4 regions of the Paenibacillus sp. J22P277 genome follow, and region 4 is predicted to be linked to each of the others. Evidence: riboswitches for the same ligand, from Rfam matches in the RefSeq annotation. Region 4 holds a riboswitch; each other region holds the start of a gene.

The links. A riboswitch is a leader RNA that binds a small molecule or an ion and turns the genes downstream of it on or off. The one in region 4 is predicted to bind cyclic di-AMP.
Region 1: linked by a shared signal. The riboswitch ahead of AC50YL_RS04980 (hypothetical protein) and the one ahead of AC50YL_RS35105 (resuscitation-promoting factor) in region 4 are both predicted to bind cyclic di-AMP.
Region 2: linked by a shared signal. The riboswitch ahead of AC50YL_RS14460 (3D domain-containing protein) and the one ahead of AC50YL_RS35105 (resuscitation-promoting factor) in region 4 are both predicted to bind cyclic di-AMP.
Region 3: linked by a shared signal. The riboswitch ahead of AC50YL_RS31880 (C40 family peptidase) and the one ahead of AC50YL_RS35105 (resuscitation-promoting factor) in region 4 are both predicted to bind cyclic di-AMP.

Annotation. Positions count from the first base shown of each region.
Region 1 covers NZ_JBXENS010000002.1:33,246-40,978, reverse strand. The annotation lists gene AC50YL_RS04995 (phytanoyl-CoA dioxygenase family protein) at 1-276, shown strand, start outside; gene AC50YL_RS04990 (hypothetical protein) at 372-572, shown strand; gene AC50YL_RS04985 (NADH:flavin oxidoreductase) at 837-1,949, opposite strand; cyclic di-AMP (ydaO/yuaA leader) riboswitch at 2,279-2,449, shown strand; gene AC50YL_RS04980 (hypothetical protein) at 2,563-3,009, shown strand; gene AC50YL_RS04975 (hypothetical protein) at 3,102-3,551, shown strand; gene AC50YL_RS04970 (potassium-transporting ATPase subunit F) at 3,785-3,862, shown strand; gene kdpA (potassium-transporting ATPase subunit KdpA) at 3,904-5,577, shown strand; gene kdpB (potassium-transporting ATPase subunit KdpB) at 5,603-7,642, shown strand; gene kdpC (potassium-transporting ATPase subunit KdpC) at 7,668-7,733, shown strand, end outside.
Region 2 covers NZ_JBXENS010000004.1:242,006-249,738, reverse strand. The annotation lists gene AC50YL_RS14480 (HNH endonuclease) at 1-203, shown strand, start outside; gene AC50YL_RS14475 (CAP domain-containing protein) at 306-1,043, shown strand; gene AC50YL_RS14470 (TetR/AcrR family transcriptional regulator) at 1,154-1,786, shown strand; gene AC50YL_RS14465 (ATP-binding protein) at 1,859-2,992, shown strand; cyclic di-AMP (ydaO/yuaA leader) riboswitch at 3,059-3,258, shown strand; gene AC50YL_RS14460 (3D domain-containing protein) at 3,363-4,178, shown strand; gene AC50YL_RS14455 (polysaccharide deacetylase family protein) at 4,227-5,102, opposite strand; gene AC50YL_RS14450 (acetylxylan esterase) at 5,242-6,204, shown strand; gene AC50YL_RS14445 (SGNH/GDSL hydrolase family protein) at 6,222-6,881, shown strand; gene AC50YL_RS14440 (methyl-accepting chemotaxis protein) at 7,039-7,733, opposite strand, start outside.
Region 3 covers NZ_JBXENS010000010.1:185,382-193,114, forward strand. The annotation lists gene AC50YL_RS31870 (DEAD/DEAH box helicase) at 1-3,457, opposite strand, end outside; gene AC50YL_RS31875 (hypothetical protein) at 3,663-4,082, shown strand; gene AC50YL_RS31880 (C40 family peptidase) at 4,235-4,735, opposite strand; cyclic di-AMP (ydaO/yuaA leader) riboswitch at 4,740-4,900, opposite strand; gene AC50YL_RS31885 (hypothetical protein) at 5,224-6,042, opposite strand; gene AC50YL_RS31890 (M1 family metallopeptidase) at 6,077-7,733, opposite strand, start outside.
Region 4 covers NZ_JBXENS010000015.1:57,053-64,785, forward strand. The annotation lists gene yabG (sporulation peptidase YabG) at 1-860, opposite strand, end outside; gene rsmA (16S rRNA (adenine(1518)-N(6)/adenine(1519)-N(6))-dimethyltransferase RsmA) at 942-1,838, opposite strand; gene rnmV (ribonuclease M5) at 1,835-2,395, opposite strand; gene AC50YL_RS35105 (resuscitation-promoting factor) at 2,538-3,683, opposite strand; cyclic di-AMP (ydaO/yuaA leader) riboswitch at 3,924-4,133, opposite strand; gene AC50YL_RS35110 (TatD family hydrolase) at 4,318-5,085, opposite strand; gene AC50YL_RS35115 (HD domain-containing protein) at 5,107-6,423, opposite strand; gene AC50YL_RS35120 (AbrB/MazE/SpoVT family DNA-binding domain-containing protein) at 6,698-6,952, shown strand; gene rsmI (16S rRNA (cytidine(1402)-2'-O)-methyltransferase) at 7,082-7,733, opposite strand, start outside.

The DNA.
Region 1 (7,733 bases), on a different contig from region 4:
ACGCTGCACGGCTCGGCGGCCAACGCGTCCGGCAGGCCGCGCCGGGGCATCGTGTTCTCGTACCGCGCGGGGGACGCGTATCAGCTGGCCGATACGCTGTTCGACGACACCGGCCTGCTGATCAACGGCAGCCGCAAGGGCATCGTCCGTTGCGACGCCGGCGTCGTGGCGCTGCCGTTCCGGGGAGGAGGCGCCCACCCGTACGGCTCGGCCTGGAACCAGGCGGGCGGATTCGCGGCGGCGCATAACGCGGAGCAGTTCCGAGACCCGCTTTGATCCGCGTGCGGCAGCCGCATGCGGAGCGAATCGCGGGTTTCCGCGGAGACTGCCGCAGCTTCGCCTGCACCCGCCGGGCCAGGGGCTTCTCGGTCGTGGCGACCGAGATCCGGCGCATGGCGGTGCAGAGTCGCGACTCCTCCCAAGATATCCGCACGCAGCTCGGCCTGATGCAGAACCGGCTGAAGGCAATCGGCGCGGACATCGACCGGATCAAAGGCGACATGGCGCATCACTCGCAAAGCGTCAAGGAGCTCGACGGCGGCGTTCGAGCATATCGCCGCCACGGCCGGTGAGCTGCTGGACAAGTTCACGACGCTGCAAGCCGAGCCTTCCTAATCGTTGCATTAGCTGAGGCGGCGATCGCCTCGCGCGAGCAGGCTCACCCTTCCATGGGCTGCCCGAACTCGTTTTTGCGATCTTTCGAGCTCCGCTTAGTACGGATTTATCGCAAGAAAAGGACCTCCATTTCCGCTTTGCGGCGGAAATGGAGGTCCTTCGTTTGCCTATCGGGATTTTCCGTTGTCTGCGAATCTTTTTTTTGTGACAGCGCCTAGGCGTCAGTACAGCGTTCCGAGCGCTTGCGGCGCGAACGGCTGCAATTCGTCCGGCCTTCCTTGCTTGATCTTGAGCGCCCAGGCGGGATCGCTCAAGAGCGCCCGGCCGACGGCGACCAGGTCGAATTCGCCGCGATCGAGCCGTTCCAGCAAACCGTCGAGGCTGGCCGTTCCGGCGCCCATCCCTTCCCGGAAGAGGCGCGTGAATTCCAGATCGAGCCCGACGGAGCCGACCGTGATCGTCGGCTTGCCCGTCAGCTTCTTCGTCCAGCCGGCCAGGTTCAGGTCGACGCCGTCCTCGAAGGCGGGCTCCCAGAACCGGCGGGTCGAGCAGTGGAACAGATCGACCCCCGCGTCGACGAGCGGCCGCAGGAAGCGGTCCAGCTCGGCGGGGGTTTCCGCGAGCTTCGCCTCGTAGGCGCCGTCCTTCCACTGGGAGTACCGCAGCACGATCGGATAGTCCGGGCCGACGGCGCGCCGGCAGGCCGCGATGACTTCGGCGGCGAACCGGGTCCGGGACACCAAGTCCCCGCCGTACCGGTCCGTCCGGATATTCGTGACGCCCCAGAAGAATTGGTCGATCAGGTAGCCGTGGGCGCCGTGCAGCTCGATGGCGTCGAAGCCGAGCCGTTTGGAATCGGCTGCGGCTTGCGCGTAGGCCGCGATCAGGCCGGCGATCTCGTTCTCGGTAAGCGGCTCGCCCGCTTGCTCGCCGGCGAGGTTCAGTCCCGACGGACCGACGGAAGGCGCGTCCGGGTTCGACCCGGTTCCCGGCTTGCGGGTCATGCCGACATGCCAGAGCTGGGAAGCGATCTTGCCGCCGGCTTCGTGGACCGCGCCGACGACGCCGGCCCAGCCGTTCAAGGCAGCCTCCCCGTAGAAATGGGGCAAACTCGGGCTCGCGCCGGCCGCGGGATGATCGATCAGCGTCCCCTCCGTCACGATGAGGCCGACGCCGTTCTCGGCGCGCCTCCGGTAATAGGCGGCCACGTCTTCGCCCGGCACGCCGCCGGGAGAGAAGCCGCGCGTCATCGGCGCCATGACGATCCGGTTATCGAGCGAGAGCTTTTCGGAACGGAAGGGGGCGAACAGGGCTTGCGCAGAAGTAGTGCTCATCCAAATTCCTCCTCGGGAAAAAATGCGGAATCAAGGGACTGGGGCATAAGGGCATTGGGAAATTATAGGTTAACTTTAAACCTTTAAGTCGTTCATTTCAATAGAAATAGTCGGCTTTTATATCCGCCGGACCTTATCGAGACGGAGGGCTCGCGAACGGAGATACACCCGAAAACGAAAGCAATTTGCAGGCATGCCGCCGATACCATTCTTTGTGCGCGCTTTCATTGCCGCTGACCGACAAGAATTTCGTCATGCGGGTTTCTGCGGCTTTTTACAATTTTCGCCGCCGGGACTACGATTAGAAGCATCACAAGCAATCATCGTTCAACCCATAATCGCTGAATCCCTTTATAGGGAGCGGGGGAACCAATGGAAGCCGGCGCCGCGTGGCGGCGCGTCTTCCCGGGGTGAATCGCGGACAAGCAACGCTTGTCCGGGTAGGGCACTCTCTAGCCCGAATCCGACAGCTAACCTCGCAAGCGAACCAGAGAGACGACTTAGGCCAAAGCGCGCGAAGCAGCCTTTTTCTTTGCGCTGTCCATGAAGCCGGGAGTGGAGACATCTCTTCTTCCCGGCTTCTTTTTTTTATCCCACGAAGGAGTGAATGAGCATGCACGCCGTACAGACAAGGGCTTCGCTTCAAAGAGAACGCATGGATATGGTGAAAATCGAGCGCATCGAATGCTTCCGGTTCGATCGCGAGACGGCGCGTCTGCTGTTGCCGGACTGCGGAAACGGGGATTGGTGCGGCATCCTGATGCTCGGCACGGGCTCCGGCGAGCTCGGCATCGGCGTCTTCCGGGAATGCGCCTTGAAGGGCGATTTTATCAAATGGGCCTGCGCGTTCCAGGGGTTCAAGCACCATACGCTCAGCGAAGGCCTGCTGGAAGCCCGGATCAAGCACGAGGCTTGGGGCGACGTCCGGTCGTTGGCGGCGGAAGCGGCGCTGCGCGAGCTGGCCGGCGGCATCGGGGCGCCGGTGGGCCGATCGTTGTCCGACAGCCTGCACGACCATTCCTTTTGCTTCGAGCACGCGGAGGCATATGTCATTTTCTAGGCGGAGAACCGCGGCGACATGGCCGTTTTTATATTTTTTTTACACCCTGGGGGCGATCTCTTTACCCCGATTTTATGGGGAATGGGATTAAGATGACGGAGTACGGAAGAGGGGAGCGTGGAGCGGACGTGGACATACGGGAAATCAATTCAAATTCGGCAACGATCGTCGTCGCGGCCATGACGAAATCCGGCGAGCATTTCATGAAGCAGCTGCTCGTCAAAGGCGTGCCGTTTACGGCGATCACGAACAGCGTCGCGGAGCGGCAGCAGCTGTCCAAGCTCGGCATCGCGTCCATCCTGCTCGTGAATACGATCGATCCGGATACGTGGGAGATGCCGGATCATCCGGTCGGCAAGGTGTTCTTGTTCGAAAGCAGCCTGTCGCTGTGCTGCCGGTACCTGCGCATGATTCGCAAATGGACGGATCAGCCGGTATACGTCATCACGGGGCGGACGCACGGCCGGTTGATCTATAAGAGCCTCGGCGCCACCCACATCGTGCATTCCAACACCGGCAGCATTTCGTTTCTGCTGGATTAGCATAAGATTGCTTCGATTGGAAAATGTTATGACTAACTACAGAAAGGCTCGTGAGGAGGGTGCTCGGATGGTTAACGATTTTACGATGGTCCTCTTGGCTGCGGTCCTGTACGGATTGTTCTGGGGCTTCAAGAAATTATGCGAGAAAGCGTGAGGCCGATCTCCCCAAGCAGTTGCGTTAGCTGAACGGATCGGGCCAACGAGGCCGGATCCACTACAAAGGAGGAAGCGACATGGTCGTAATGGGGATTATCGCCATCTGCCTGATGATCTATCTCGGTTTCGTATTGGTGAAGCCGGAAAAGTTTTGAGTAAGCTGCTTCAATAACGAGGAGGAAACATTGCTATGGCTATGGGATTCGTACAAGTTGCCATTACGCTGGTCATCATCATGCTGTTGGTGAAGCCGGCGGGCACATATCTCGTCAAAGTTTTTTCGCAGGAAAAAACGGGCCTCGACCGGGTATTCGGCCCGGTCGAGCGTTTGCTTTACCGGATCATGGGCGTAAAGGAAGGGGAATCGATGGGCTGGCGCGGCTACCTTGGCGCCGTGCTGCTATCCAACTTCGTCATGATGCTGCTGATGTATCTCGTGCTTCGGCTGCAGAGCTATCTGCCGATGAATCCGGACGGGATCGGCAACATGCCGGCCGGTCAGGCTTTCAATACGGTCACTTCGTTCATAACCAATACGAACTGGCAGTCTTACAGCGGCGAGAACGGGTTGTCTTACCTGTCGCAAATGCTGGCGATCACGTTCCCGATGTTCACGTCGGCAGCGACCGGCTTCGCGGTGGCGGTCGCCTTCATCCGCGGCTTGATCGGCCGCAAGGACGACCTCGGCAACTTCTACGTCGACATGACCCGCTCCATCACGCGTGTGTTCCTGCCGATCAGCTTCATCGTCGCGCTGTTCCTGGTATTCCAAGGCGTGCCGCAGACGCTGCTCGGCGCCGTTCACGCCTCGACGCTCGGCGGCGGCGAACAGACGATCACGCGGGGCGTCGTCGCTTCGCTTGAATCCATCAAGCACTTGGGCACGAACGGCGGCGGCTATATGGGCACGAACGCGGCGCATCCGTTCGAGAACCCGACGGCGCTCGCGAACCTCGTCCATATCTTGTGCATGATGCTGCTGCCGACGGCGCTGGTCTATGCCTTCGGTCTCATGATCAAGAACAAGAAGCAGGGCTGGGCCGTATTCGGCGCCATGAGCTTCATCTTCCTGGTCATGCTGGCGACGGTGTTCATCTCCGAATACAGAGGCGTCGGCGCGATCGACGCCATGGGCGTTCACGGCAACATGGAAGGCAAGGAAGTGCGCTTCGGCGTCTCCGAGTCCGCCTTGTTCACCGCGGTGACGACGGCGGCTACGACCGGCAGCGTCAACAACATGCATGAATCGTTAACGCCGATGGGCGGGTTCGTGCCTCTGGCGGAAATGATGCTGAACAACGTGTTCGGCGGCAAGGGCGTCGGACTGCTCAATGGTTTATTGTACCTCATTCTGGCGATCTTTATATGCGGCCTGATGGTCGGGCGGACGCCGGAATTCCTGGGCAAGAAGATCGAAGGCAGGGAAGTGAAGCTCGCTTCGATCGCTCTGCTGATCCATCCTTTCGTCATTCTGGTGCCGACGGCCATCGCATTCCTTAGTCCGAACGCGATGTCGTCCATCGCGAACGGCGGCATGCACGGCTTGACGGAAGTGCTATATGCATTCACCTCCGGCGCGGCCAATAACGGTTCGGCGTTCGGCGGCTTGACCGCGAATACCGATTTCTACAACATCATGATCGGCGTGGTCATGCTCCTCGGCCGGTACGTTTCCATCATCGCGATGATCGCCATCGCCGGCTCGCTTGCGGTCAAACGCGTCGTTCCGGTGACGACGGGCACGCTGAGAACCAACACGCCGTTGTTCTCGGGCATCCTCGTCGTGATCATCCTCGTCATCGGGGCGCTGACGTTCTTCCCGTCGCTTGCGCTGGGACCGATTGCCGAACATTTGGCGATGCCGAAATAAAGATTGCTGAGAGGAAGGATCTATAATGGCCGCAAGTAAAAAAAGCTTATCGAAGGATATGGTGCTTCAAGCGATCGCGGACGCGTTCAAGAAGCTGAACCCCGCCGTCATGATCAAGAACCCGGTCATGTTCGTCGTTGAAGTCGGTACCTTCATCACGTTGCTGCTCTCCATTCAACCGGATCTCTTCGCCGCTTCAAGCGCGGGCCGGGGTTATGATATTGCCGTGTTCTTCATCCTGCTGTTTACGCTGCTGTTCGCCAATTTCGCGGAAGCGCTGGCCGAAGGCCGAGGCAAAGCCCAAGCGGACACGCTGCGCAAAACGAAGTCGGAGACGATGGCGAAGCTGGTCCAGAAAGACGGATCGCTGAAGCAGGTATCGTCTACGCAGCTGCGCAAAGGGGACGTCGTCCGCGTCGATACCGGGGAGATCATCCCGACGGACGGCGAGATCATCCAAGGGCTCGCGTCGATCGACGAATCGGCGATCACGGGCGAATCCGCCCCGGTTATCAAGGAAGCGGGCGGCGACTTCTCGTCCGTTACCGGGGGCACCCGGGTCGCGTCCGACTTTATTATCGTGAAAGTCATGACGGATCCCGGCGAGTCGTTCCTCGACCGCATGATCTCGCTCGTCGAAGGCGCGAAGCGCCAGAAGACGCCGAACGAGATCGCGCTGACGACGCTCCTCGCCGTCTTGACCATGATCTTCCTGGTCGTCATCCTGACGATGGTGCCGATGGCGGACTACTTGAACGTGCATCTGGATATCGCGACCTTGATCGCGCTGCTCGTCTGCTTGATCCCGACCACGATCGGCGGGCTGTTGTCCGCGATCGGGATCGCCGGCATGGACCGCGTCACGCAGTTCAACGTGCTGGCGATGTCGGGCAAGGCGGTCGAAGCGGCCGGCGACATCGATACGCTCATCCTGGATAAGACCGGCACGATTACGTACGGCAACCGGATGGCATCCGAGTTCGCTCCCGTCAAGGGCGTGTCGCAGAACGAAATGACGCTCGCCGCGCTGAAGGCCTCCGTCAAGGACGAGACGCCGGAAGGACGCTCCATCGTGGAGATGGCCACGAAGCTCGGCGAGACGTTCGCGGAGAGCGAATACGGCAGCGCCGAACCGATCGAATTCACCGCCGAAACCCGGATGTCGGGTCTCGATATGACCGATGGCACGCAGATCCGCAAAGGCGCCGTGGACGCCATGAAGAAGTACATCTCCGCCAAGGGCGGCAGCGTGCCCGCCGACCTGGACGAGATCTCGAACCGCATCGCGAAGGCCGGCGGCACGCCGCTTGCCGTCTCCATCGGCGACCGGATCTATGGCGTTATCTACCTTAAGGATACGGTGAAGCCGGGACTCAAGGAACGGTTCGCGGAGCTGCGGGCCATGGGCATCAAGACGATCATGGCCACGGGCGACAATCCGCTTACGGCCGCGACGATCGCTTTGGAAGCGGGCGTCGACGATTTCATCGCGGAAGCGAAGCCGGAGGACAAGATCGCCGTCATTCGCAAGGAGCAGCAGGAAGGCAAGCTGGTCGCGATGACCGGCGACGGCACGAACGACGCGCCGGCGCTGGCGCAGGCCGACGTGGGCCTCGCGATGAATTCCGGCACGATGGCGGCGAAGGAAGCCGCCAACATGATCGACCTGGATTCCGATCCGACGAAGCTGCTGTCCGTCGTGTCCATCGGCAAGCAGCTGCTCATCACCCGCGGCGCCCTGACGACGTTCTCGATCGCCAACGACATCGCCAAATATTTCGCGATCATTCCGGCCATGTTCATCCTGGCGATGCCGCAGCTGCAATCGCTGAACATCATGGACCTCGCCTCGCCGCAATCGGCGATCCTGTCCGCGCTGATCTTCAACGCGATCATTATTCCGCTCTTGATCCCGATCGCGATGCGGGGCGTCAAATACCGCGCCATGAGCGCGGACCGGCTGCTGACGCGCAACGTGCTGCTGTACGGCATCGGCGGCGTGATCGTGCCGTTCATCGGCATCAAGATCATCGATCTGATACTGCAGGGACTGCACCTAGCCTAAAATGGAAGCAGAGGAGTCTTCAACCATGAAAATGATATCCACCGCAATACGCGTATCCATCGGCCTGATGATCATCTGCGGATTCATTTAT
Region 2 (7,733 bases), on a different contig from region 4:
TGGTGCTGCAGCGGGATGATTACGTGTGCAAGTACTGCGGGAATTTCGGCGACACGATCGATCATGTCATGCCGAAATCCAAGGGCGGATTATCGACGCCGGCCAATTGCGTATGCGCTTGCGCGGATTGCAATCTGAAGAAGGCGGACAGCCTTGATTACGTCGACGACGAGGTGCTGCAGCACTTCCATTTCCAGACGTAGTGGAAGATTTTATGGGGTGAAATGAAAAATCTCCCGTGTTAGCATATAGGGCGTCGGAAGGCCGGCAGCACTTTTAACACACGAGGAGGATTTTTCATGAAGATGCAACCATTTCGAACAGGTGTCGTAAGCGTACTCGCAGCAGGTTTGATCGCGCTCGGTGGAGGAGCAGCACTGCAGAAGGCAGAAGCAGCCTCCGTGAAACCCGCTTCCGTGACGTATAAAGTAACCAACAGCGATACGCTGTACCAGATCGCCAAGAAATACGGAATCGACTTGAACGCCTTGATCAAAGCGAACCCGAACCTCGCGAATCCGAATTTCATCTGGGGCGGGCTGATCGTGAACCTTCCCGTACATGGAGGTACCGGCAGCGGAACGCCGAATACGGGATCGGGCACGAACGGCGGAACGCCGAATACGGGTTCGGGCACGAATGGCGGAACGAACGGCGGAACGATCGCGCCGGATAAAAACGCGTTCGCCTCGCAAGTCGTGACGCTTGTCAACAAAGAACGCGCGAACGCGGGCTTGTCCGCGTTGAAATCCGACTCCCTGCTGACGAAGGTCGCCATGGACAAAGCCAAGGACATGTATGCCAACAACTACTTCGACCATAATTCGCCGACTTACGGCTCGCCATTCGATATGATGCGTGCCTACGGCGTCGCTTATTCCTACGCGGGCGAGAATATCGCCAAAGGACAGCGTACGCCTCAAGAAGTCATGACCGCTTGGATGAACAGCGCGGGACATAAAGCGAATATCCTGAACACGCACTACGGCAAAATCGGCGTCGCTTACTACAACGGCGAGTGGGTACAGGAATTTACGAATTAATAGGCGTTACGACGCGGAAAGCGGCTCCCTGGAGCCGCTTTCTTTACATTTGGGCGGTCCCCGTTTAATATATAACCAATGGTTATCAAAAAATAAAGGGGTCCAAACCGATGACGACGACAACAAGAAGAAAACAAATGACCGAGGACATGAAAGCGGCGATCCGGCAGTCCGCGGCCGAATTGTTCGCCGAGAAGGGCTACCCGCACGTGACGATGCGCGAAATCGCCAAGCGGGCCGGCTGCTCGCATACGGCGATCTATTTGTATTTCAAGAACAAGGAAGAGCTGCTGCAGCATATCGCCATTCCTTCGCTGCTGGAACTGGAGAACGATTTTCTCGCGGAGATGGCGAAGATGGACAGCACGCCGCTCGAACGTCTCAAGAGCATCTGCAGCCGTTACGTCGTCTTCAGCCTGAGCAGCGGCAGTTTACATACGGTCTTGTTCATGTCCGGTTCCGTGCGGGTCGACGACCCCGCTCCGGCGCTGGAGATCAACGTCATCCGCAACCGCTTGTTCGCGCACATGCGGGATTCCCTGCGTTTGACCCTTCCTCTCGATCCGGCCGACGACGGAGAGAAGCTTATGAACCGCGCGCGGGTGCTTTTTTATTACATGGAAGGCTTCGTCAGCACGTACGGGGGGCATACGGGGCCGACCGAAGAGCTGATCGCGCGCGTTCTTCCGATTTTCGGCGAAGGCATCGAGATCTTGATCGCTGGCATGAAGGCCCAATATTAATTGTTTCTAATGCCGAAGGGATTAGCTTAGCGGGAGCGAATTCGTTAGGATAATCGTTGCGGAGGTTGGGATATGAGGCGCAAAGCCGTTTATTGCAATCGCGTGCTTGCTTCGGCATTGAAACGAAAGCTGGCGCTGAAGCCGGGCGGGAACGCGGAACGCGGGCTTCATCCGGATGCCACGAGCTATCAGCGGCTGATCAAATATTTGCCCGAACCCATTTTCGTCCACGACGGCGAAATGGTTATTTTTTCGAATCAGGCAGGCTTGCGCATTCTCGGATTGACGGAAGCGGAGCTGCTGTCGAAGCCCTTTCTTCACTACCTCCATCCCGATGTAAGAGAAACCGCGAAGGAACGGCTTATGCAAGTCTTCGAAACGGACGAGCCCAACGATTTTGCCGAATCGAAGCTGGTCAGCGCCACGGGCGAAGTGATCGACGTCGAGGTTTCGAGCACCCGCATCCGCGATTATCCGGGCAAAGGCACGGTCGTGCAGAGCGTATTTCGCGACATCCGCGACCGCAAGAAGGACGAAGAGGCGATGATTCAGTCGGAGAAGTTGTCGGTAGTGGGGCAGATGGCCGCGGGCATCGCGCACGAAATCCGCAACCCGCTGACTTCGCTCATCGGTTTTTCCAAGTTTCTCAAGACGCGGATCGACAGCTACCACGATTATTTCGACATCATGCTCGTAGAGCTGGACCGGATCAACTCCATCGTGCAGGAGTTCATGGCGCTCGCGAAGCCGCAGGCGAATCAGTTCCGCAAGCATGATCTGATCAAGACGATCCAGAGCGTGCTCACGCTGCTCGAGACGCAGGCGATCATGAACAACGTGCAGCTGACCGCGTATTACGACACGGATTCCGCGTCGCTGCTCTGCGAGGAGAACCAGCTCAAGCAGGTGTTCGTCAACGTGCTCAAAAACGCCATCGAAGCGATGCCTCAAGGCGGGACGGTGGTCGTGGATTTGAAATCCGCAGGCAACGGGATTGCCGTCTCGATCGCCGATCAAGGGGTCGGCATTCCCGAAGAGCAGCTGCCGCTGCTCGGAGGTCCGTTCTTCACGACCAAGGACAGCGGAACCGGGCTCGGACTCATGGTGTGCTACCGTATCATCGAAGGCCATGGCGGCAAAATCGACATTTCCAGCCGCCCCGGCATAGGGACGACAGTGACGGTGCATTTGCCCAAAATCGATTGAAACGATGCCGCGGTTCGTCCGATGGGCGGATTTACCGGTAGGATTGTCCGTTCGAATTGTGTTATTCTATTACGCGAGCCGAAACGTTACTCGTACGGGGGATCTTTTGGAGCAAGTCATATTGCTCCGTTCCCGTCATCTGATGGACATCACATGACGGGTTCACCGCGCCTTGGCGCTGGGGTGAATCGCGCGTTTACGTGCGTAGGGTCGAACTCCTCGACCCGAATCCGACAACTAACCTCGCAGGCCGCATGCGATGACGACATCATCGTTCCGCTTCCGTTTAAGCGGATCTGTCGCTCTCGCGATGACGTCCTATGCCCGCTTTTCAGGCATATGGCCGTAAACTAAGGAGGAAATCGACAACATGAATATCCACTGGAAGAAGAGCGTTGTAGCAGCAGCGCTCAGCCTGGTCATTCTCGCCCAAAGCGCGGCGGCCCATGCGGAGGCCAAGTACAAGGCGAAGGACGACGACACGTTCTGGAAGATTTCGAGCCAATTCGGCGTCAGCGTCGATCTGCTTCAGCAGGCGAATCCTTTCGTCGACGCGGGAAACATTTACGAAGGCTTGATGCTGGTTATTCCGGCGGCCGCAACGGCCAAATCGATGGCGCCGGTGAAAGCGACGAAGCTCGCGGCCGATAAACAAGCCGTGAAGCCGGCAGCCAAAAAAACGGCAGAAGCTCCGAAAGCGGCAGCGAAAAAGGTTGCATCGGCAAAGAAAGTCGCTCCGGCGAAAAAAGTCGCCCCGGCGAAGAAAGCCGCTCCGAAAAAGACGGCGACGACTTCCAAGACGAGAAAAGCGACCGTTCAAAAGCCGCAGGCTGATCGCGTTACGGTGAATGGCAAGTCGTATGTCTACAAGGACGTCGTTCAGGCAAAAGCAAGCGCGTATACGGCTGCAGCCTCCGAGAACGGCTGGGGAGCGGTCGACTACTTCGGGAATCCGCTGAAGCTCGGAACGATCGCGGTCGATCCGGACGTCATTCCGATGGGAAGCAAATTGTATATTACAGGCTACGATCATAACGGTCTCCCGTCAGGAGGCATGATGGCGGTCGCGTCCGACCAAGGCAGCGCCATCAACGGGAACCGAATCGATATTTTCGTTCCGCAATCGCAGGAGCAAGCAAGCAATTTCGGCTTTCAATCCGTCAAGGTCTTCGTACTTGATAAATAGGCGTCATACGGCAAACGGCAGTCCCTCGGGACTGCCGTTTCGTTCATTCTATTCCCCTTTGCGATTGGCCGGACGGCCGAGCAGCTCGGGCAGCGTGACGATCGTGTATCCTTTGCTTCGCAGCAGCTTGATAAGCCGCGGCAGCGCGGCGACGGTGCCGGACAGATCCTGGCCTGCGCCTCCCCCGGCATGCTGCAGGATGATGGAGCCCGGCTGAAGCGTTCGCTTGATGTTGATCAGGATGGCGTTGCTGTCCAGGCTTCGCCAATCCTCGGAATCGACGTCCCAATTGACGACGGTATAGCCTCCGCCCCGGAGCCATTCCACCTGCGCCGGCGTGATTTCCCCGTACGGCGGGCGGACGAACCTCGGGCTGTAGCCTGCCAACGGCCTCAGAATCCAATCCGTGCGCAGGATTTGCTGCTGCATGGCATACAGCGAGATCCGGGAGAACACGGGATGATTGAGCGAATGATTGCCGATGATATGTCCTTCCCTGCTCATGCGCCGGACGAGGGCGGGATTGGCGGCCGCCCGCTGGCCGACGACGAAGAAGGTCGCCCTTACTTTATAGCGTGCCAGCGTATCCAGCACCTGGGGCGTGTATCTGGGGTCCGGCACGTCGTCGAACGTAAGCGCTACTTTCCGGTACCGCCGAGAGCCCCAGACGACGAAGGCGCCGGGATAGCGCTTCTGCAGCGTTACCCAGGACATCGATTTCGCTCGGCTCTGTTTCTTGGGCTTGGCGCCGGAGAAGGCGTCCGTTTCATCGGAGGGCTCTTGAAGCTTATGGACGCCGCTTTCCGCCGCGGCCGCATGCGACGTTACGGCGCCGAACTCCCGTCCTTCATCGGAGGAGGCGGTCAATAACGTCCAAGCCGCCAGCAGCAACAGCGCTTTCCTCGCCCCGCTAAACATCCGCATGGCCTTCCCTCCTTAATGAAGTCATTTTGCCCGCTGGCCGCGCCGGGCATTCACCGAAAAATCGGAATCAACACTTTACAGCGGTGGACCGAGCACGTAACATAAAAAGGAATAATTACGTGCGAAAAGGGGATTGAAGATGCCAAACATCGATATGCCGCTTCACCAATTGCAAACGTATTCAGGAATCAACCCGAAGCCTGCCGATTTCGATGCTTACTGGGAAAGGGCGCTGTCCGAGATGCGCGCGGTCGACCCGGCGATCGAGCTCGTGCCGTGTGAATTCCAGACGCCTGCGGCGGAATGTTTCGATTTGTTTTTCACGGGGGTCAGAGGCGCGCGCATTCACGCGAAGTACGCGCGGCCGCGCCGCTCTGACGCGCCGCATCCCGCCGTCGTGCAATTCCACGGCTACAGCGGCAATGCGGGAGAGTGGGCGGACAAGCTCGGCATCGTCTCGCTCGGCTTTTCGATCTTCTCCTTGGACGTCCGCGGACAAGGCGGCTATTCCGAGGACACGGGCGGCGTGTCCGGGACCACGCTGAACGGCCATATCGTCCGCGGATTGGACGGCGATCCGGACGGGCTGCTGTTTCGGCATGTTTTCCTCGATTGCGCGCAGCTGGCAGGAATCGCGATCGACAGTCCGGAAGTCGATGCCGAGCGCGTCTACGCCATGGGCGGCTCTCAAGGAGGCGCGCTGACGATCGCCTGCGCCGCATTGGAGCCGAGAATCAAGAAGCTTGCGCCGGTATTCCCGTTCCTGAGCGATTACCGCCGGGTATGGGAGATGGACCTGGCCAAGGACGCCTATGCGGAATTGCGCACGTTTTTCCGCCATTTCGATCCGCAGCATAAGCGCGAGGACGAGATCTTCACCAAGCTCGGGTACATCGATATTCAGCATCTGGCGGACCGGATTCAGGGCGAGGTCATGATGGCCGTCGGATTGATGGATACGATCTGTCCGCCGTCCACGCAGTTCGCGGCGTACAACAAAATCACCGCGCCGAAGCGGCTGGAGATCTATCCGGATTTCGGACATGAAGGGCTGCCGGGCTTTACCGACAAGACGATTCAATTTTTCCTGGCGTCCAATTAAAAGGGAGGCAAACGAAGATGCTCATCGGAAATAATGAAAGACTGGTCATGATCGGCGATTCCATCACGGATTGCAGCCGCGCGCGGCCCGTAGGCGAAGGGTTGTTCGACGCGATCGGCAAAGGCTACGTCGGCGTCGTCGATGCGCTGCTGTCCTCGACGTATCCGGAGCGCGGCATCCGCGTCACGAACATGGGGACGAGCGGCAATACCGTTCGCGATCTGAAGAACCGCTGGCAGACCGACGTGGTGGATTTGAAGCCGGACTGGTTGTCCGTCATGATCGGCACGAATGACGTATGGCGCCAATTCGACTCGCCGACGATAAAGGAATCGCATGTGTACTTGGACGAATACGAAGCCACGCTGGAATCGCTCGTCGCGGCGACGCTGCCGCAGCTGAAGGGACTCGTCCTGATGACGCCGTTCTATATCGAGCCGAATGCGGACGACCTGATGCGGGCGCAGATGGACCGGTACGGCGCGGCGGTCAAGCGCGTCGCGGACAAATTCGGCACGCTGTTCGTCGACACGCAGGCCGCATTCGGGCGCGTGCTGGAGCACTTGTATGCCGGAACGCTGGCATGGGATCGCGTCCATCCGAATCAAATCGGCCACGCGGTGATCGCGCGCGCCTTCTTGCATGCGGTCGGCTACGAATACGGCAAAGGACTGTAAGGGAATGTCGGCGTAAGGCAGATTCGCTCCTCCGTCAACGGCTTGCGTCGCGATTGATTGGCGGCGGACGATATGTAGTTTTCATGGCAGGCCAAATAAAACGCACGTAAAAGCCGCCCCGGGTAACCGGGGCGGCTTTTTTGACATCGGGCATGAATCAGATCTTGAAGATCGACATCGTACGCTGCAGCTGCATGACGATTTGCTGCATCTTCTCCGTTTCGGAGACGACGGCCTGGACGGACCCGATCTGCTCGTTCATCGAGGCGGACACCTGCTCCGTGCCGGCCGCGGATTGCTGCGTGATGGCGGAGATGTTCTGGATGGCGCCGGAGATCTTGCGGGCGCTGTCCAGCATCGCATCGCTTTCGCTGGAGAACTGGGCGATTTGGGCGGTGATGAACTCGACGCTCGTGACGAGCTCCGTGAATACATGCTCGGAGTCGCGCAGCATTTGCATTTGCAGCTGGACGACTTCTTCGTTGACCTTGATGTTCTGGATCGCCTGCTGCACGCCGGCATCGATGTCGCGCACGAGCGTGAATACCTCCTTCGTGGAGGACGTTGATTCCTCGGCAAGCTTGCGCACTTCTTGGGCGACGACCGCGAAGCCCCGGCCGTGCTCGCCCGCGCGGGCCGCCTCGATGGAGGCGTTCAGCGACAGCAGGTTCGTCTGCTCCGCCAAATCCGAGATCGTCCGCGTGATGGAGGAGATGCCCTGCGCTTTCCGCGCCAGGTCTTCGATCGTTGCCGCGACCTTCAAGGTCGCCTCCACGTTGCGGTTCATGCCCAGCGACTGGCTGTCGACCGCTTGGCGGCCGCGCGCCACGAGGCTCAGCGTCTGTTCGGAGC
Region 3 (7,733 bases), on a different contig from region 4:
CCTTGCGCCCGAGCCAAATGACCTCGCCGGAGGCGCAGAGCAGATCCAGATCCTCCTTGCGATAGCCCGTCACGCGCGCCGGGAAGATCAGCGATTCCCAGTGCGAGGCGGGCAGGAAGAAGCCTTGCAGCCGTTCGATGACCAGGCGCAGCCCGTCGATGCCGCTCAGCTGCGTGCCCGAGAGGACATGCTGGAGCCGCGACATATGCGCCAGCCAGTCCACGGGATCGATGGCTTCCGCCTGCTTGCGCGCCTGCTCGAGCGTGAGCCGGACGAGCCGTCTGGCGACGCCGCGGCTCGTCCAGATCCGCTCCGTCTCTTCGGCGAACGGCGCAAGCTCCGTTCGGTCGAGCGCAAGCAGCACGTCCGCGATATGCGCGGCATCGGCAGCGGTCAGCCGCGGGTACCGCTCCCGGAGCTCCTCCTCGGTGAAGGACAGCCGGTTATCCGCGAACCGGCCGGCGACGAACGCGATGGCGGCTTCGCCGCCCGGGAATGCCGCGTACAGTTCGCGTTCCTCCGCGCAGATCCAGCGCGTCCGCCCATCGCCGAAGTCGAGCTCCATTACGCGTCCGGCCGCGGCGAGCGCCGTCAGCCAGGCGTCCGCGTCCTTGCCGGCCGCGGCGGCGAGCTCCGTGCCGGACGAATCCCCGCGGCGCTTCAGCAGCGCGAACAGCTCCTCCGCGCTCGCGGGCACGAGCGGACCCGCTTCCAGCCGCGCTTCTTCCTCGCGGGCGATGGCGGGATCGACGGCCCGCCGCACGGCCTCTTCGCCGAACAGCTGCCCGGCCAGCGTCTTGCTGACGCCGAGCAGCTGCAGCTGCGTCGCTTCGCTCAGCCCGTCGCCCTCGTACAGCATCGTATTGGCATAATCCGCGATGAATTGCACGGCGAACGGCGAAGGCGCCTGCGTCTCCTTGACGCGCACGTCGATATCGCCGGCGGCAATCGCCTGCAGCAGCGTTTTGAGTCCGTCCGTGTCCAGGTACTCGTGCAGGCACTCCCGCATCGCCTCCTGCAGATACGGAAAATGCTCCGCGTACGGCAGCGCCTGCTTCAGCAGCTCTTCGCTGCGCAGCCGCTTCTGCCACATCGGCGTGCGCGTGAAGCTGCGCGAGAGCAGCAGGGACGTCTCCGCGATCCGGCGGAACGAGACGGCAAGCAGGGGCGACCCCGTGATCGCCTCCGTCAGCAGCGATTCCGCGCTCGCAGCCGTGATCTGCCACAGCGTTTGCAGCCAGGACGCATCCCAATCCGGCACGACGAGCTCGATGCCGTTATCCTTGGCGTTGCCGTACATCGAATAGGGCAGCATGCGCTGGAACTGCCGCTGGATCGCCAGCAGCCACGTGCGGTTGACGCGCCGTCCGAACGGGTTATGGATGATAATGCGCGTCTGGTTCATCAGATCGCGGTAATGCTCGACGATGATCCGCCGATCGGTCGGCAGCCCGAGCGCCCGGTGCTGCGCCCGCACGAGGTCGATCAGCTCCGAAGCCGAATAATGGTCGAGCCCGTATTCGTCGTCCAGCCAGGCGATCGCCGCATCCTCGAGCGTCTTGTCCGATGCTTCGTCGCCCGGTGAAGAGGCGTCCAGCCGGAGGCGATCGGCCAGCTGCGCGAGAAAACCGCCCAGCCGCACGCCCACCTCCACGCTGCGGCTGCCCGTCTCCGCGCGCCAGAACGGAATCTCGCTGAAGCGGTTGGGCGCTTCCTGCACGTACACGCGGTCGTTCTCGATCCGGCTGATCATCCACGAGCTCGTGCCCAGCTGGAAGACGTCGCCGACGCGGCTTTCCGCGATGTATTCCTCATCCAGCTCGCCCAGATGGACGCGGCTGTCGGCGTGGTGGACGGGGTAGGCGGAGCTGGACGGAATCGTGCCCGCGCCGGTCACGGACGCCATCGCCGTGTTGGCGCGCTTGCGCAGCGTATCCGTCTCCCGGTCCCAGTCGATCAGCGGACGGGCGAAAGGATAGAAGCCGGACAGCACCTTCAGCGCAGCCTCCAGCCGTTCGCGCGGAAAGCCCCGGTAGCACTCGCTCCGCGCGATAAGCCCGTGCAGCGCGTCCACGGTCATATCCGCGGCGGCCGTCATGGACACCATTTGCTGCGACAGCACGTCCAAAGGCTCGTGCGGCAGCGTGATCGCTTCGATCTCCCGCCGCGCGATGCTGCGGCACAGCACGGCCGCTTCCGGCAGCTCGCCGCGCTGGCGCGCGACGATATAGCCGCGGCTGACGTCGCCCACGGCATGGCCGGCGCGGCCGATGCGCTGAATGCCCGCGGCGGCGGCCTTGGGCGAGTCGACCTGAATGACGAGGTCGACGTGGCCGACGTCGATGCCGAGCTCGAGCGACGAGGTCGCGACGAGGCAGCGCAGCTCGCCCGCCTTCAGCATGCGCTCGACCTCGAGCCGCCGCTCGCGCGCCAGGCTGCCGTGGTGGGCGCGCGCCAGCTCGTGCCCGGCCTGCTCGTTGAGCCGCAGCACGAGCCGTTCGCACAGCCGGCGGCTGTTCACGAAGAGCAGCACGGAGCGCGCGCCTGCCATGAGCGCCATGAGCCGCTCGACGATCGGCTGCCAGACGCCTTCGCGCGTGCGCGCGGGCCGGCTCAGGTCCGGCATCGTCACGCGGACCTGGATCGATTTGATCATGGCGCTTTCCACGATGACGACCGCCCGCGGCGAATAACCGAGCGGATGGGCGTCCCCGTTCATGCCGCCGTCGCTATTCAGGGCCGCGTCCATGCCGCCCGTACCGGCCGGCGCCCAGCCGCCCAGAAATCGGGCGACCCGCGAAAGCGGCTTCTGCGTCGCCGATACGCCGATGCGCTGCACGGCCTGCTCGGAGAGCGCCGCAAGCCGTTCCAGCGAGAGCGACAGATGCGCCCCGCGCTTGTCGCCGGCAAGGCTATGGATCTCGTCCACGATGACCGCCTCCGCGGTTTGCAGCATATGGCGGCCCTTGTCCGATGTCAGCAGCAGGTACAGCGATTCCGGCGTCGTGACCAGCACGTCGGGCGGCCGGACCGCCATGCGCGCCCGCTCGCCCGGCGGCGTGTCTCCGGTGCGCACCGCGGTACGGAGGCCCGGCCAGGCTTCGTTCGCGGCCTCGCGGCCGTAGGCTTCGATTTCTTCGAGAAATCCGACCAAATGATGCTGAATGTCGTTATTAAGCGCCTTGAGCGGGGTAATGTAGACTATGCGCACGCCGGGCTTCCAGCCCGTTCCCTGCGCCATGGCCAGCGTTTTGGCCAGCGCGAGGCGGCTGAGGCAGGGCAGCAGCGCCGCGAGCGTCTTGCCGGAACCGGTCGGCGCGGCGATGAGCGTATGGTTGCCGGCGGCGATGGACGCCCAGGCGTCATGCTGCACGGGCGTGGGTTCGCCGAACGTTTGGCGGAACCACCCGGCCAGCGTCGGATGGAACTCCGCAAGCGCGGAGGGAGTCGAGGACATGCGGCAGCAGCTCCTTCATCTCAGTAGAAGATCGTTTTACGTACAGTCTATCATTCTAGTATTCATCATGCGTCAAACCATTCCTTTTCAGACGTCGGACGAGCCCAGCGGAGCCAAAAAGGCGGTTCAATAAGCAAGCTTGCGCGCATACATATAGTTTTACGACAACAGCGTCGGCGTACGGGCAGCGGGAGGTATCGGGAGGATGGCGAAATGGCGGGACAGCTTGGAGAAGCGCTTCGCGGAATGGAGGCGGCTGGAATACGAGGTGGAAGACACGCTGGCCGGCAAGCGCGTGCTTCGCGTCGCGGGGCCGCGCACGCCGCGGCTCACGACGCCGGTGTCGGTGGCGGTCAAGCAGGCCGAGCTGAACGCGGTGGAGGAGAAGTTCCAGGCGGGCTTGGCCTGCTTCTGTCTCGGCGAGCTCTCCGGGGAGGAGCGGCGGGCGTTTCTGCGGCTCTGGCACGAGCGGCTCGAATCGGGCGCGACCGTCGTGCTGGCCGACCGCCGCGGCGAAGGATGCGAGACGCCCGCGCAGCTGCGCGATCTGTTCACGCCGCATGCCAAAGCGCTGAACGTCCAGGTCGGACCGACCTTCTGGTGGGTCCGGTACGAGCGCGCCTGAATCGGCAGGCGGCATGCCCGTGCACCTGATATAAACAAACAAAGCCGCGGCTGCTTGTCCCGAAGGAGAAGCAGCGACGGCTTTGTCCGCAATCCCGAAGGGCAGGGTCGCACCCCTGACCGGACCGGCATTATTCATGCATGTTGCCCGAATTATTCGTCGGAATCGTTGTCGCCTGGTTCGTCGGATGGATCGTCGGCATATTTCTCGAACGTCTGCGGGCTCATTACGCGGCGAGCCGTTACATAGCGCTTCGCGTAATAGGACTCGCTAAGTCCGCTGATCGTGACGCCTTTGCTGGAAGAAGCGTGCGCAAACTTGCCGTCGCCAACATAGATGCCTACATGCGAGATGCCATTTCCCGTCGTATTGAAGAATACGAGATCCCCAGGGATCAGATCGCCCTTGGCGATTTTCTTGCCCAGCCCAGCCTGCGAACGGGATGCGTGCGGAATGTCGACGCCGAGTTTCTTGAACACGTACATCGTGAATCCGGAGCAGTCGAACCCTTTCGTGGTCGTGCCGGTGTAAACATAAGGTGTTCCGATCAGATCTTTGATGACGCCGTCCATTTTCGAGTCGGCGAACACGCTGCCGGCCTGAAAGATGAAGAGCATCGCAAGTCCGATCACCAGAGCAGAGAACTTCTTCAAAACGGGAAACTCCTTCCAGTGCCTACGAGGTTAGCTGTGGGGTTCGGTTGAAGGTCCCCTATGATCGCCTCTGGCAGCCGCATATGCGCACGAACGGCTGTCGGGATCAATTCACCCAGAATGGTTCCCCCGTTTCCCAAGATGGGAATTCGGCAAAATTTTCATTTCTCAGGGAAAGTTATTCGATCATTTTGTCGCTTCTCCTTCCGAGTTCACGTTTTGTTCACAAATTAAAATTATTAGAGTGAAACTTTTTGCCTCTCATTTTCGTATAGCGGCGCCGTTTTCCGGGTGGGAACGGCGTTTTTTGGCCGTTGTCGGAAAATCGGATTTATCCCGCAAAGCTTGTCTGCCCCGCAGCCGCGTGCATATGCCAAAAAGCCCCATCGCGGGTCGATGGGGCGAAACTTAAGTCCTATGCTTTTCGAATGAATTGACGGGTCTTTCGTCTCTATCTCATGTGCAGGCAAGGGCGCGAAGACATGCAGCTAGGATTGCTTCGACTGCCAGGCGTCGTACTGGGCGGCTACCGTCCACACCTTCATGATCGTTCGCAGCAGCTGGTAGCCTTGGTGCAGGACGAGCGCGAGCAGGCCGGCCCACAGCATCGACACGGAGGCGATCGTCATGCTGAGCACGGCGCCGATGCCCCACATCGCGAGCGACACCCCGGCGAAAGGGAGAAAGTTGGCGATCCCGCTCCAGAGCGCCCGCATGGAGCCGCTGCCGGTCACGGCGCCGAACTGCATCGCGAGGAAGAGCAGGTGCAGCAGGACCGCCCACAGGAGCCAGCCGCCCGCCCACGGCCCGGCTTGCTTCGCGAATTCCGTCAGGGTGCCGCTCGAGAGCAGCAGCTTGAGCGCCTTCGGCAGGAGCCAGCAGGCGGGCGCGAGCGTGAGCGCCGTCTCGAGCAGGTAGAGCAGGGCGACCGGTTTCCAGGCTTTGCGGATACCGCTTAGGAATTTCGTGCCTTTCTCCTCGGACACGTGATGCAGGGAGTGGAACAGGCCGGCGTTCAGGAACGGCGTGACGAGCATCCGGCCGGCCAGCAGTCCGCAGAACAGCAGGGCGTAAGGCCGGATCAGGTCGGTCTTCATGAGCTGAAACTGCGATTCGGTCAAGAAGAGCGAGATCGCGCCGCTGTTGGCCGCGTAGGCGTCGGGGAACCGCTTGAGCAGCGGGACCGCGATGTTCTCGATGGTCCGGTAGAGGAAGAAGCCCCAGATCAGTTCGTACAGAAACAGCAGGATGATGATGTACAAATGCTTCGACGTCAGCCGCCAGCCTTGCTTGATATGCGTTCTCATCCGCAAATCACCTCCTTTATTCATACGGCGGGCGTTACCAGGCGAGCGAGGAGAAGATCGTCTCGGCCAGCTTCGTCAGGCCGACGCTCCAGCGCGTACGGGTTTTCTCGGCCAGGTCGGCTTTCAGGAAATTGTTGATGTGCTTGTTGTCCAGCACGTTGTCGTTCTGCGGGTCGACCGCGGCCCAGAGCAGCTTGGAGCCGTGAACGATTTTGTATTGCACGTGGCTGTCCTGCCCGTCCCATACCTTCGGCATGACCGTGCCGTCGGCGAAATGGAGGATGACCGTCACGGGGCCGACGCTGCCGCCGGTTTTCTTGACGAGCACGACGTTCTCGTACTCCGTCTTGCCGCCTTGCTTGACGGGCGTCACGTGAATGGAGGATACGGAGTAGTCCGCCATCTCGTCCCCGTACACGAAGTGGCTGAAATAATCGTTCCACTTCGTCTTGGTGACCGTCTCCACGACCCGCTGGAAATCCGCGGTCGACGGATGCTTGAACTTGTACTTCTGGAAATACGTCCGCATGATCTTGCGCATCGTCGCCTCGCCCACCTGCTTCTCGATCCCGACCAGCACCAGCTTGGCGCGGATGTAGACGTTCTCGGCGTAGTGGCTGTTGTCTTGATACGACCAGGACAGCTGCTTGAGCGGGGCGGGGTCCGTCATGTAGCTCGCTTCCACGGGCAGGTTGGGCGCGACGCCGTACTCGCTTTCCATCACTTTGTCTTCCGCGTAGGAGGTGAAGCCCTCGTCCAGCCACGCTTCCTCGAATTCGTTCGAGGCGACCATGCCGTACCAGTATTGATGGCCGATCTCGTGCACGACGGTGCGCTCCAGGTCGTACCCGGGGTTGTCGTTCTCCGCCGAGAACGCGGTGACGAGCGTCGGATATTCCATGCCGCCCGCGCCGTTGCCGCCTTTGGGCGGGACGACGACGGAGAGCGTCGTGTACGGATAGGCGCCGTACCACTGCGCGTACTTGGCGAGCGCGGACTTGGCGGCGTGCAGGTAGCGGTCCTTGTACTTGGCGTGCAGCGGATCGAGGTACAGCTTGATGCGCACGCCCGGCACGCCTTCGGTGGAGAAGGGCTCCTCGGAATAGACGAAATCGGGCGAGGCCGACCAGCCGAAATCATGCACGTCGTCGGCGTAGAACTGGTACGTCCTGCGGCCCCCGTCCACGATGGACGCCTTCGCCTGGAAGCCGGTAGCGGCTACTTTATAGGTGGAAGGCACGTTGATCTTCACGCTGTAGATGCCGAAGTCGCTGTAAAATTCGGAGTTGCCGTGATACTGGTGCGCGTTCCAGCCTTCCGTGGCCCGGCCCCTCGTGCCCGCGGTCTCGTAAGCGGCGAGCTTCGGAAACCACTGCCCCGCCATGACGAAGTCGCCGGAGTAGCCCATGCGGGCGAACACCTCGGGCAGCTTGACCTCGAACTTCATCCGCAGCGTGACGCTCTTGCCGGGGGCCACGGGCGTCGGCAGCTTAAGCTTGGCCAGCGTGAGGTCGTTCGGATTGCCGTCGTCGGGCTGCACGTAATGCAGGCGCGGCAGGAGGCTGTAGCCCTCCGTCGTTTCGAGCGTCAGCAGGTTCATGTAGCCGGTGCTGTCCGAGGTGGCCTTGTCCTCCCGCAGCTGCCCCCCGGATTCGCGCATGAACGTCGTGTTCTTGGAGCGGAAGGCGTTG
Region 4 (7,733 bases):
ATTCCCGTCAGCGTCCGAGGCTTCGGAAGACCCACGCGATACTTCCCGTAAGTCTCGATTCCGCCCACGCCGTCGATGCCGCTGATCGTTCCGTGGATGACGTCCGGTAAATTGATCGTCTCCCGAATCGGCGTGTAGCTTGCTTTGATCGCCACATACACCGGGTCCAAGGCGTGAATGAGCACGCGTCCCGGCGAGCTGGCAAAATTCGACCCCGATTTGAGCAGCGCTTCGTAATGCGACTGGCAGGCGCCCGCCACGATCACGAGGCTATCCCGGTTTTTCTCGTAATCCCGGGCAATCTGGACCGCATCCACGAAATTCTGCGAATTTTTGTAGGACATCAGATCGTTCAAATCGTTTTGTTCGCGGTTTTTGAGCACGCCGTCATGCCCGGTGATCACGATGATATCCGGCTTGATTTGCGGCAGGAGCCGGTAGACCGCCTCGGCCATTTGCGATTCATGCACGAATAAGCCATGGGCCGGCACGCGCATCTGGGTGTACAGCTGCATGCTTTTTTTCATGTAGTTGCTGTCCCCGTCCAAATGCAGCACCTTTCCGGGCACATCGAAATAAGGCTGGCTCTGATTCTGCGCCCGCAGCAGCTCCCGCTGAAGAATCTGCTGCTGCCGCTCCTCCTGCATCCGCTGCGTCGATTCTCCGGCTTTCAACCGCGCCTGCCGGATGGCGACCGGCAAGTCGCCGTCCTTCACGACCGATAAATCGACTATAGGCGCGTCTGCAAGCAGACGATAATCCGTGCCTTTTAAAACGGCTGTTTGCTGATCGATTGTCGCAACACGAAAAAGGACGTCCCCGCCATAGGATTTGCGGACGACCAGGTCCCCTTGCATCATGGGCAAATCACCTCTTCGTCTATCCTATGGGGAGATGCCCCCGATGGTGCGCTTCTTCGTCATCTTTTGCGGCCGCTTCGGCTAGGCGGGCAAGCCCGCTTTCAGCAGGGCATGGCTGAGCGCCGCGAATTCCGCGAGCGACAGCGTCTCGCCTCGGCGCGTCGGATCGATGCCGCAGCCCTCGAGCAGCGGCCCCAGCAGCTCGCGGTTCGGCTTTCCGACATAAGCGGTCAAATTGTTCGCGATCGTCTTGCGGCGCTGCGCGAAACAGGCCTGGACGGTCCTGAAGAAAAAGTCCTCGTCCTCCACTTCGACCGCCGGCTTGTCCCGGAGCGACAGCTTGATGACCGCGGAATCGACATTCGGCTGCGGAATGAACACCGTATGCGGCACGATGCACACGAGCTCCGGCTCGCAGTAATACTGCACGGCCACGCTCAGGCTGCCGTATTCCTTGCCCCCCGGCTTCGCGGCCATCCGCTGCGCGACTTCCTTCTGAATCATCACGACGATATTCTCGAGGGGCAGCTTCTCTTCCAGCAGCTTCATCAGAATCGGGGTCGTGACGTAGTAAGGCAAATTCGCCACGACGCTCACGCCGGCCAGCCCGCCGAACTGTTTCTCCATCAGCTCGCGAAGATCCAGCTTCAGCACGTCCCCGTGCTCCACGTGCACGTTCGGCGTATCCGCCAGCACGTCCCTTAAAATCGGGATGAGCCGATTATCGATCTCGACCGCCGTGACGCGCCCGGCCGTCTGCGCCAGCCGCTGCGTGAGCGCGCCGATCCCGGGACCGATCTCCAGCGCCCCCTTCGTCTCGTCGAGCTCGGCGGCGCTTACGATTTTGTTCAATATATTTTGATCGATCAGGAAATTCTGCCCGAGGCTCTTCTTGAACGTAAAGCCGTACCGGGCGATAATGTCCTTCGTCCGTTTGGGCGAACCGACTTCCTGGGTCGTTTTGAATCCTTCCGTCATCGCGATTCTCCTTCGCTCTCCATCGCCTGCAGCGCACGCCGGAATTCTTCCCGCGTAATCCGGAACGTGGAGCATCGTTTATAGAACTGCTTGCCGTTGGCATACCCGATGCCAAGCAAATTGCCCATCTTCAACCTGCGCTCCGATGCCTGCGGATGGACGAGCAGTCCCGCCTGCATCAGGTCCTCCATCGTGACCTCCGCCAGACCGCCGTCATTACTGCCGGCTTCCGTGCGCAAATTGGCCAGCGCGTGCCGTATGGCCTCCGGAGAGGCGTTCTCCACGCCGATATCTCCTTTATAGAGCGCCTCCGCCTGCGGCAGGAACGCATGCTTGCAGCCGGGCACGCGCTGCGCGACGATTTTGCGGATTCGCTCGCCCGCATGGTCGGGATCGGTGAAGATGATGACGCCGCGGCGCTCCTGCGCCAGCGCGATGCGCCGAAGCACCGCCTCCCCGATGGCGGAACCGCCGGTTTCGATCGTCTCCGCTTCGACGGCCCGCTTGATGGCGACCGTGTCGTCCTTGCCTTCGACGACAATGATTTCTTTGATCATGGAAGCTCCATTCCTTCCCTTCCGATAAACAAATAAAAAGAAGAGGCATCGCCCCTTCTTATGATGGCATATTTTCGCATGAATTACGATATGAATCAAGTAGACGGCGAATTCAACCAACGCCGGACCGTCGACCGGGTCTCTACAGAGACTCCGGCTTTTTGGGTCCCAGCACGTACACCGTGTAGCCCCGCTTCAGCCCGAACCGGTCCGCGTAAGATTCGCTGTCGAAGTAAACGTCGATTTTGCTGCCTTTGATCGCACTGCCGGTATCTTCCGCTCGGCGGAAACCGATTCCTTCAATATATACCCAGTAGCCGATCGGAATGACCCTCGGATCCACCGCGATGGTGCGTCCTTCCTGAACGCGCGCTCCCGATGCCGTAATGCCGTATTCCGGATGGTTCTTGTCTTTGCCCGTCGATGCAACGCCGGCCGAATACGCCGTCAGCGTAACGTTCTTCATCACTTTCTTCGCGTTGAACGTTACCCCGTGCTTCGTATACGTCGACCGGGAGGACTGCGCGGACAGCATCGTTACCTTCGGCTCGGGCTTTTTGGTCCCGACCGACACGACTTGGTTGACCGCGGATTCCGGGGTCAATTTCTCTACGAGGATTTGCGATACCGGCACGCCGTCCGCGAATACCGTTTCGTAGCGTTTGACGACTTTGCCCTGCTTGCCCGACTGGACAAGCTTCTGTTTGCCGAGCGCAAGCTGCGGATCGTCCTTCTTCACGACGGTGAAGGGAACGGGGTAGCTCGTTTCGGACACTTTCTTGTCGATCCGGGTGACCGTGATGGTCATGTTCGGTTCGAGCGCGGCCACAAGCGAAGGCGTTACCTTGTCTTGACCGCGAACCGCTATATCAGCCTGATCGATCGCCGCCTGTACAGTTCTCTCTGTCGTGTACAACGTTCTTACTTTGCCGTCAGCCTTCACTTTAAGCGGGACCGCCTGATCGATGATGATCCGGTCGCCGTCGCTTATTCCGCCATCGAGCGGCATCGACACCTTATCGTGCGTGCCAATGGTTATGGCTTGTTCATCCAGTAGGCGTTGAAGGACCCATTGTTTCGTCGAGACAATGGTTTCTCGTCCGTTCAATACTACGGAGACATGCTTGTCAGCCGTTCCGTACAACAACACCAAAAACATGAAAGTCATAGCGATTGAGATCATGGCGCTCAGTACAATTAAACGCACATTCTCATGCTTCCATCGCAATGCGAAAGACATGCTGGATGATCGTTTCCCATGGGTGTCCTTAAGCTGGAGTGCTCCCACTTCTTCGGTCCTCCTTACATAGCCCCGCCGCCTTTGTAACGCATGATACTTAGACGCGACTATAGAGTAGTATTAGCGTGCAAGCACGCATCTTCCATATTCCTCCCCGGCCCCACCTCCACGATACACCCTATGTCGTCAGTTTACGCAATATTCAAACAAAAAGAAGCCCGACGACAGAGGATCTGTTTCGTGGCTTCCCATTTAAAATAGGCAGCATGGAGTTGCATGCACGAGGTTGATCTCTCTTATAGACGCTTGCGAGGTTAGCTGTCGGATTCGGGCGCGAGAGTCGCCCTATTCGCTCGGGAACGCTTCATTCTGAATGCGTCCGTCCGCGAAATTCACCCCAAGAAGAATTTCACCGTCTCCGCCGTCGGCATGATACAGACAGTTTCAACAATTGGTTCCCCCGCTCTCCGGTAGCCGGAGATTAAGCGATTATTTGGAAAAGGAATACAACTTTTGTTGCTCTGAGATGAATCATACAGTCTAGCGCCGCACATTGTAAAGAACTGATTAATGACGATTTTAGTGAATTTCAAGGAAAATAACGAGAGATTCAAGCGATTTTCGGATCAAAAATCATTTTTATCCCCGGATATCATCCAAATGCTTGCTTTCAATCCGATTTTCATGATATTCCAAAACATTTCATCGCGTTCTCGGTCGTAATTCTTCCAATTTCTTCTACGGATTTACCTAAAATATCCGCCATTGTATTTGCTACAAGACGGACGAAAGCCGACTCGTTTCGCTTCCCGCGATGCGGGTGAGGCGCCAAATACGGAGCATCGGTTTCGATTAACAGACGGTCGAGCGGCACCTTGGCCATGACCTCTTTGGGTACCCGCGCGTTGAGAAATGTAAGCGGTCCCCCGAAGGATATGTAGAAGTTCATATCGAGACATTGCTTCGCCGTCTCCCAGCTGCCGGAATAGCAGTGCATGACGCCGCCGACTTCGCTCGCCCCTTCTTCCCGAAGAATACGCACCACGTCTTCATGCGCGTCGCGATTATGGATGACGATCGGCTTGCGCTTCGCTTTCGCGAGGGCGATTTGCTGGCGGAATACTCGTTGCTGAACGTCCTTCGGCGACGTATCCCAGTGGTAATCAAGCCCGATTTCGCCGATCGCGACGACCTTGGGGTGATCGAGCAGCGAAGCGATCCATTCCAGGTCCTCCGGCTTCATGTCGATGCTGTCGACGGGATGCCAGCCGACGGCGGCATAGATGAACGGATAGCGCTCGGCCAGCGCGATCGTCGTCGGGATCGTCTCCCGGTTGAAGCCGATATTGATCAGCTTATCTACCCCCTCGGCCCGTGCCCGTTCAATGACCGATTCGCGGTCGTCGTCGAATTTATGCGAGTCCAAATGCGTATGCGTGTCGATTAACATCATGATTTGCGAAACCCCTTTCTACATTAAAGCAAACAATTCGCGTATCTTCGCGGACAAGAGATGCGCTGATTCAAGCAGCGGTTCCTCCGGGTAATACAGGTGATACTTTCCTTGATGGATACCCGTGATGGAGCGGACGATATCGGACCTTCCGGATATTTCCGACAACCGGTCATCGCCCGAGAGCAGCAGAATCGGCGGTTTTTCTTCCTTTTCCGCTTGTTCGGCCGTACCCGGACGATACACATGGTAGGGCATGTCATACGGAAAGTCAATTTCCAGGTGATATTCCGGATGAAGCCCTATGGCGCGAAATTGATCCCGAATCTCCTGCCACAGCTTCTCGTCGGGTTGATCCATCGTGATATATTTGTAAAGCTTGCGGTTCAAGAATCGCTTGCATAGATCGGACAACACCGTATCGGATTCGGATGCCCAAGCAGAGAAAGCGGTCTGAACGAGCGCCTCGTCCAGCGCAAGGTAATCCTCGATGTCGATCGTTCCGGAGAACAGCTTCTCCAGGGGCGCCATCATCCAGCCGAACGCATGGCCGCCGGCATATAACTCCTTCGCTCTGCGGAATATTTGTCGCAGTATGATTTCGGAGCTTCGCGTAACCGGGTGGAAGTACACCTGCCAATACATTTGGTAACGAGACATGAGATAGTCCTCGACCGCATGCATGCCGCTTTCCTTGACGACGATACGTCCTTGATGCGGCCGCAGTACGCGCAAGATCCGCTCCAAATCGAAGGTACCGTAGTTCACCCCCGTAAAGTATGCATCCCTAAGCAAATAATCCATACGATCCGCATCCATCTGACTGGAGACGAGCGAGACCACGATCGGTTCATGGTAGGTTTTGCAGATCACGGAAGCAATCCGCTCGGGATATGAGGAATCGAATTCGCGCAGCACGCGGTTAATCTCGGTGTCCCCGAGCAGCAATCGGCAGGTCCATGCCTCGTGATGCGTGTCGAAGACGTCTTCGATGGAATGGGAAAACGGTCCATGCCCGATATCGTGAAGCAGCGCCGCGCACAACGCGACGAGCTTTTCTCCGATCGGCCAGCCGGAATAACCGCTGCGTTCGAATTGGGAAATAATCTTGCGGGTGATTTCGTAGACGCCGAGGGAATGCGAGAATCGGCTGTGCTCGGCGCCGTGAAACGTCAAGTACGAGGTGCCCAGCTGCCGAATGCGCCGCAGACGTTGAAATTCCCGCGTATTGATCAAATTCCAAATCAAGTAATCCTGCACGTAAATGTACTTATGAACCGGATCCTTGAATACTTTCTCTTCGGGAAGACGTTCCTTCGCTTGACCGTTTGCCATATTGCCGTTCACTCCCAACGTTCGTCATTTCGACATATTTTTCGAACCGATGTCGAATTATGTCACAATTCTATTTCCAATATGTACGCCATTGTTGTACTATAATAAGTATAGACGAATGCCTTATTGCCGTGAAGTAGTGGGAACCGCAGCTCTTGTTCATTCATTAGTGCCGGTTGACTATTTTGGGAAACGTTGGTATTATTAAGACATATATTAATAGAATTTTGTCGAATCGTGACGGCTGACCAAATAGGAAAGGGGAACGACAATCATGATGAAATCCACTGGTATCGTTCGTAAAGTTGATGAGCTCGGCCGTGTCGTAATTCCGATCGAATTGCGCCGTACGCTTGGAATCGGAGAAAAGGACGCCCTTGAGATTTACGTGGACGGCGAGCGGATCATGCTCAAGAAATACGAGCCGGCTTGCATCTTCTGCGGCAATGCCGAGAACGTGGCGTATTTCAAAGGCAAAATCGTCTGCAACGTTTGTTTGACGGAAATGCCAACTCCTGTTACAAAATAAGAGACAAATCCGATTTTATAGGTTATAATGGTATTATCCAAATTGTTAATTCTAACCTTTTTAATACTCCTTGATGCCTTCCTGCGCCAGAACCCGGCCAGGAAGGTCTTTTTTTGTGTTCGCTTAGCTTTATTTTTTCATCACTTCATTATATACGTCGCGTTTCTGAAGTCCTCTGTCCAACGCGGCCCGCTTGATGGCATCCTTGCGGTCGCCATTCTCCGCCTCGTAATGCGCCACATGCTCCTCCAGACTAAGCGAGGTCCACCAGGAGCCATCCTCAAGCTTGGTGGCGGCGAGCTCCTCTTCGCCCATTCCCGCGATCACGAGACAGTATTCGCCGATCGGAGGATGTTCCTCCAGCCAGGCAATGCACGCCGAGATCGTGCCGCGCGCGATTTCCTCATGCCGCTTGGTCAGCTCCCGCACCATGGCTATTCTCCGGTCGCCCCATTGCTCCAGGATAACGGGCAGCGTTTTGGCAATCCGGTGCGGCGATTCGTAACAAATGATCGTTTCTTCGTGCCGCTGCAAACGACCGAGCCAAGCCAGCAGCGGTTTGCGGTCGCGCGGCGGAAAGCCCGCAAACAGGAACCGTTCCGTAGGTAGCCCCGATACGATCAACGCCGACAAGGCCGCATTCGCGCCCGGTACCGGAACGACCGTAAGTCCCCGTTCCGCGGCGGCAGCCACCAGGTCCGCGCCCGGATCCGAGATGGCGGGCATTCCGGCGTCGCTCACGAGCGCGATCGATTGACCTGCTTCCAACAGTCGGATCAAT